DNA from 3 places in the Rossellomorea sp. NS-SX7 genome. Region 2 is predicted to be linked to each of the others. Evidence: riboswitches for the same ligand, from Rfam matches in the RefSeq annotation. Region 2 holds a riboswitch; each other region holds the start of a gene.
What was found. Region 2 has a riboswitch for S-adenosylmethionine ahead of ACUXV2_RS07830 (methionine biosynthesis PLP-dependent protein). Riboswitches for the same ligand answer to the same signal wherever they lie in the genome.
Positions count from the first base shown of each region.

Region 1 (2,271 bases), 1.4 Mb from region 2:
AAAGGAGTGTTGGTTTTCTCATATCTGTTATTACTTAAGAGCTTCGGCTTTCAATACTTCAGCTTTGTTGGTACGCTCCCAAGGAAGATCAAGATCGTTGCGGCCGAAGTGTCCGTAAGCAGCAGTCTGCTTGTAGATCGGACGGCGAAGGTCCAGCATCTTGATGATTCCGGCAGGGCGTAGATCAAAGTTATTGCGTACCACGTCAACCAATACATCCTCAGAAACTTTGCCAGTTCCGAATGTATCAACTGAGATGGATACAGGTTGTGCTACACCGATTGCATATGCCAATTGAACTTCACATTTTTCAGCAAGTCCGGCAGCAACGATGTTTTTAGCCACATAGCGGGCTGCATATGCTGCAGAGCGGTCAACCTTCGTCGCATCCTTACCGGAGAATGCGCCGCCGCCGTGACGTGCATATCCGCCGTATGTGTCAACGATGATTTTACGGCCTGTAAGACCTGCATCCCCTTGAGGTCCACCGATTACGAAACGGCCAGTCGGGTTGATGAAGTATTTTGTGTTTTCGTCGATCAGTTCTTTCGGAACAACCGGATCGATGACATACTCTTTCAGATTACGCTGGATTTGCTCTAGTGAAATCTCAGGATGGTGCTGAGTTGAAATGACGATTGTATCAATGCGCACAGGCTTATCGTTCTCGTCATACTCGACCGTAACCTGAGTTTTACCGTCCGGGCGAAGGTAAGGAAGAATTTCTTCTTTACGGACTTCAGTCAGCTGACGGGATAGTTTATGAGCAAGAGAAATCGGAAGAGGCATAAGCTCTTTCGTTTCGTTGCAGGCAAATCCGAACATTAGACCCTGGTCCCCTGCACCGATTGCTTCGATTTCTTTATCAGACATTTGTCCTTCACGTGCTTCAAGCGCCTGGTCTACACCTTGGGCAATATCAGCAGATTGCTCATCGATTGATGTCAGGACTGCACAAGTTTCAGCATCGAAACCATATTTCGCACGAGTGTATCCGATTCCGCGGATCGTTTCACGAACGATCTTAGGGATATCTACATAAGTATTTGTGGTGATTTCACCTGCAACAAGCACTAAACCTGTAGTAACAGACGTTTCACAAGCCACGCGGGCATTCGGGTCATTCGTTAAAATGGCATCAAGAATTGAATCAGAGATTTGGTCACAAATCTTATCTGGATGTCCTTCCGTTACGGACTCAGATGTAAACAGACGACGTTTTGTTGACATTAAGGTTCCTCCTCAAGCATATTTGCCGATATTAAATCGACAAAACCTATAAACAGATACGGTACTCATTTCCCTAAGTAGTATGAAGTAAACATGGTTTTTTTATAAGGAAGAGAAAGACGTCCTTATATAAAAACATGAGATTTAATCATTAATGCTCCACTATAAAATAGAAAAAACCCTTCCTCGGTAGAAGCACAAAGAGGAAAGGTTTCACATCATAGCCGCGCCTTTTCTCTCTTATCGTTCAAGGTTGTCCACCTTGCCTCAGTTTAGCACCTTCGCTTCATGGGATCCTTCCTGAATCAAGAAGGACCAACTATCTATTTAGCAGGTTGCTGGGTTTCATAGGGTCTGCTCCCTCCACCAGCTCAGGATAAGAGTATCCGTTCAAGGTACAATAATAACGTTAACACTAAAGGGTGTCAAATATTTTTTAGTATGTAAAGTTTAACAGCCCTTATCAATATTTTCCGGATAATCCTATACATTATTGTAGTAAGAAGTTTCTTTTATAGTTGGACAAGTCTCAGCGCCCCACACTGTTTTCCACTGGAGTCAAGTCCCTGCAGAGGAACGAAACGGTCTGCGTTTATACGCGAACACCTTTTTATAAGAAGAAACATGAAAACGTGGGTATATGAATGAGGAATTTCTCATGGACAAGCATAAACTGCTTAGATAGGGAAAAATAAGTTGCATTTTTCAAGGAATTTGTTACAAGTTTAAGTCACATTATAAAAAAGTGCTAAATAGTATAGACTAATAAATTAATTGTGTTATACTATTTTTGAAAAGATACAACAAAGTGGTAGTTAAATTTATATAAAGGAAGGGTTCTAATGAATTCAGTGAGCATGTCTAGTGAATTAACAGAGTTACTTAGCGGTCAAAATATCAAAAATCAACTGTCTGTTTCACAATTAGTGGAAAGAGTTCTTCATAGAAATGAAGGCGTTTTAACTTCTTCAGGTGCGGTCAGAGCTGAAACTGGCAAATACACAGGGCGCTCTCCTAAAGATAAATTTATTGTAGAGGAGC
Region 1 is NZ_CM128249.1:3,013,959-3,016,229, forward strand. It holds gene metK (methionine adenosyltransferase) at 31-1,230, opposite strand; SAM riboswitch class I at 1,468-1,613, opposite strand; gene pckA (phosphoenolpyruvate carboxykinase (ATP)) at 2,073-2,271, shown strand, end outside.
Region 1: another riboswitch for S-adenosylmethionine. It lies ahead of metK (methionine adenosyltransferase); the one in region 2 lies ahead of ACUXV2_RS07830 (methionine biosynthesis PLP-dependent protein).

Region 2 (2,271 bases):
GGAGAAAGCAATCTTTTACAGGCAATCGGATGTTCCGGAAATTTTTGAACTAAGCTGGATTCTAGCCTGTTTTACACCAAAAGGACTGATGAATCGCGCACATGCATATAAGTCCATTGTCGAGGAAAATGCTCACACAGGGAGAGAATCAGATACTGGTGTGAATATGGGGGTATTTACGTATCCGATATTAATGTCTGCGGATATCCTGCTTTTCCAAACTGACCTTGTTCCAGTCGGGAAGGATCAAATACAGCATGTTGAAATCGCAAGGGATATCGCTGAGAATTTCAATCATACCTATGGTGATACATTCACTCTGCCCCAACATGTGATCGAGAAAGAAACCGCTGTTCTCCCGGGTCTGGACGGTCGAAAAATGAGTAAAAGCTATAACAATACCATTCCATTATTCGAGGAACCGAAAAAACTGCAAAAACTGATCAATAAGATCAAGACGGATTCCACGCCGCCTGAGGCACCGAAAAATCCGGATGATTCCATCATTTTCACATTATATAAAGAGTTTGCTGCAGAAGATCAAATAAATGAAATGAGGTCGCGTTTCACATCTGGAATCTCATGGGGCCAAGCGAAGAAAGAACTGTTTGACGTGATGAATGCACGCTTGGAAGAGCCGCGGCAAAAGTATAATGAATTAATGGAAACACCTGAAAAACTTAATGAAATTCTACAAGCAGGTGCGGAAAAAGCAAGACAGAAAGCCAGGCCGTTTTTGGAAGAAGTAAAAATAAAAATCGGCTTGCAATAACCTTCAGATGAATTGATGTATTTTTTAAAGTATTCATAATTTTCATTGACATTTAATAAAGTATGTTGTAAGTTATGAAGAAGTTATTTTAGCAAAGTGAATGTTGATTTCCATAAAACCAAATAGATTCTTATCCAGAGAGGTAGAGGGACTGGCCCTGTGACACCTCAGCAACCAGCTATGGCATGGTGCTAATTCCAGCAAGTTGAATTCAACTTGGACGATAAGAGGGAGAATGAACGACTGAAACCTTCTTATATTGATAAGAAGGTTTTTTGTTTTTATATCCCTTTTCGTTAAATAAGAAAAGGAGTGAAAAATATGAAAAAACACATCGATACCATTCTCGTTCAATCAGGAAATCGTACGGACGCAGGGACAGGAGCTGTAAGTCCCTCCATTCACTTGTCAACGGCATATGAGCACAAGGGGATCGGTCAATCATCAGGATTTGATTATTCCCGGACTGGAAATCCCACCAGGTCCATTCTGGAAGATACACTCGCCCTTTTGGAGGAAGGCAATAGAGCTTTTGCCTTCAGCTCGGGAATGGCAGCCATTCAGGCTGTGCTGAGCCTATTCTCATCTGGAGATGAATTAATTGTCTCCCAGGACTTATATGGGGGAAGCTATCGTTTATTCCTACAGTATCAAAGTCAATATGGTATCAGGTTTCATTTCGTGGATACTCATGAAGAAAGCCGTGTTGTCGAGAAGATAAACGAAAAGACCAGAGCGATATTCATCGAGACTCCAACCAATCCATTAATGAATGAAACCAATATTTCCACCGTTTCCTCCATCGCAAAAGAAAACGGGTTATTGCTGATTGTGGATAACACATTTTACACGCCAATCCTGCAAAAGCCAATTACAGAAGGTGCCGATATCGTCGTTCACAGTGCTACAAAATATTTAGGCGGTCACAATGACGTGCTTGCGGGTGCGGTCATCGTCAGAAATGAAGAATTGGGAGAGAAGCTATTTACCATTCAGAATTCAATCGGTGCCGTACTTTCACCATTTGACTGTTGGCTGTTACTCCGCGGCATGAAAACCCTTAGCTTGCGAATGGCCAGGCATGAAAAAAATGCGATTGAAATTGCAGAGTATTTGACTCATCACGATTGCGTGACTGATGTCCTATATACCGGCAGAGGCGGAATGCTGTCTTTTCGGATCTCAAAGGAAGAATGGGTAGGGCCTTTCCTTGAGAAATTAGAGGTGATTACGTTCGCTGAAAGTCTTGGCGGGGTTGAAAGCTTCATTACGTATCCTGCAACCCAGACCCATGCTGATATTCCTGAAGGTGAAAGGGTTACACTCGGTATATGTAACCGACTCTTGAGGTTTTCAGTCGGGATTGAGAATGTGGAGGATATCATTTCAGATTTGGAGAACGTGTTCAATCAATTAAGAGGAGAGGTGCTTATACATGAGTGAAAAAACGTACTCAGTGCAAACTTCCCTGCTTCATTCTCACGGATACGATGCCCATA
Region 2 is NZ_CM128249.1:1,609,331-1,611,601, forward strand. It holds gene ACUXV2_RS07825 (tryptophan--tRNA ligase) at 1-772, shown strand, start outside; SAM riboswitch class I at 900-1,002, shown strand; gene ACUXV2_RS07830 (methionine biosynthesis PLP-dependent protein) at 1,094-2,215, shown strand; gene metC (cystathionine beta-lyase) at 2,208-2,271, shown strand, end outside.

Region 3 (2,271 bases), 220 kb from region 2:
TTAGCGTGCTTGAATGATTTTCAAGTCTGCATTAACAAATTACTGGAAGTAATGTTAACAACTTACGTAAATTTAAGTAAAATCTGATCATTTCCCTGATATGCATAATTTCTGCAAAAAAGGTGGGAAACTATAGACCATCCGGGTAATTATTCCAATGTATGATCATAAAACAAATGCCAATACTGCTTTAAAAAATATAAAACCTGGATAAAGAATGAAAAAAACTAGTACAAGGAGGAAGAAAGGAATGTCACACGAAAAGTATCAATCTTTAGTTAAAACATTACATGAGTGTATGGAGGCTTGTAATCATTGTTACGATGCATGCCTTGGGGAAGACGATATCAAAATGATGGCGGAATGTATCCGTTTAGACCGCGAATGCTCAGACATGTGCGGATTTTTAGAACAGGCTCTGGTAAGAGGGACGCCGTTTGCAACAGAACTTGCTTCGGTATGTGCAGCCATCTGTGAAGCTTGCGGAAACGAGTGCAAAAAGCATGACCACGATCACTGTCAAAAATGCGCAGATGCCTGCTTTACGTGCGCAGATGCCTGCAGAAACATCGCATAAGAGTATATCATGTGAAGGTCCATCCTGCATCGCTTTAACGCGTCGAGGGACGGGCCTTTACATTTCTCCAATGGATGGAGGAAGTGCTGCTGTGTGGATGGCAATGTGATTTTACTTCTTGATATTCATCTTCGAGTTCATGAAGGGTCAATTCAAACAATTGCTTGTCGTTCTTCTTAAAAATGTTGTAGGTGATCAGTTTGTTAATAAGTTCCTCCCGTCGTGCTTCTAAAGTCTGATCTAAGATTTGTCCCATTGTGTTGCACTCCTTTTTTTATTTATCCGGCAGGAGAGAAGGTATTGATCCCTATATGACAAAAAACCTTCTTCCAAAGATAAGAAGAAGGTTTTAACCGATTTATACTTCACCTTATCTTCTCAAGCTTTCCGCTTGATGGAATTAGCACAGTGTCCCACTACCGTAGAATCTGTTGCTGAGGTTTCATCGGGCCAGTCCCTATGCCTCTCTTGATAAGCTATATAATGATTCGTTTGTATTAAGTATACTTTAATACATAGTATTCTTAGTTGTCAAGTAGGGATTAGTTGATGGAAGCTGATTCCATAGGTGGATGAGATGTTGCAATCGAGGTATCTCAAAAGTGAAAAGCAAGGCTCCTTTTTATAATTCATATAAACCCAATCGCTTACACCGCAGTTTTTTAAGGTGCAGTTTGAATCAATAGCCTATAGCTAAATCTTCCTGAAGCACGTACACACAACTTTCAATAAAAGGACACAATAATTTCCCTATTTGTTTATGATTTCACAAGAAAAAATGATAGGCTAATGGTATAAACCTGCATTTGGAGTGAAGTACGATGAAAAAGGTTGTTGTAGTGGGCGGGGGCGTTACAGGACTGACCACAATGTACCATCTCGATAAATTAAAAAGAGAACAGAAAATTGATATCGAATTGACCCTGGTTGAGCGTGATCAGGAGCTGGGCGGAAAGATAAAATCCGTGAAGGAACAACCATTCATTATGGAAACGGGTGCTGATTCGATTGTTGCCCGTAATGAAGGTGTGCTCCCTTTTATAGAGGAATTGAAGCTTGAAGATGAGCTTGTTTATAACGAAACTGGAACATCTTATATCTACACAAACGGGGAGCTGCATAAAATTCCTGAGGATACCATTTTCGGCATCCCAATGAGTATTGAATCGTTAATGGAAAGTACGCTGGTTTCAGAAGAGGGAAAACGTGAAGCATTAAAGGATTTGGAAACTCCCAACAAGATGTTTACAAAAGACAGTTCGGTTGGTGAATTTCTGGAAGCGTTCTTCGGCCGTGAGCTAGTCAAGAACCAAATCGCTCCTGTATTATCTGGTGTTTACTCAGGCAATCTTCATGACCTGACGATGTCGACCACACTTCCATACCTTTTGGATTACAAGAACCGATATGGAAGTATTATCAAAGGTCTTGCTGAAAATAAAGAGAAATTCAAAAGTTCCTCCAAAGGAAAATTCATCTCTTTCCGAGGTGGATTATCTACACTGATCGAGCGAATGGAACAGGTCATAAAAGATGCTGACATTGTAAAAGGTGCTGAACTTACAGGATTAAAGAAGCAAAACGACCGCTACGAGCTGACTTTTGCAGATGATAAGAGTTTGTATGCCGATTATGTAGTATTTTCTACAACGCATGATATTACGCAAAAGATTATGAACGATCCTCTAATGGAT
Region 3 is NZ_CM128249.1:1,831,694-1,833,964, forward strand. It holds gene ACUXV2_RS09005 (four-helix bundle copper-binding protein) at 251-577, shown strand; gene ACUXV2_RS09010 (Fur-regulated basic protein FbpA) at 612-833, opposite strand; SAM riboswitch class I at 945-1,055, opposite strand; gene ACUXV2_RS09015 (protoporphyrinogen oxidase) at 1,399-2,271, shown strand, end outside.
Region 3: another riboswitch for S-adenosylmethionine. It lies ahead of ACUXV2_RS09010 (Fur-regulated basic protein FbpA); the one in region 2 lies ahead of ACUXV2_RS07830 (methionine biosynthesis PLP-dependent protein).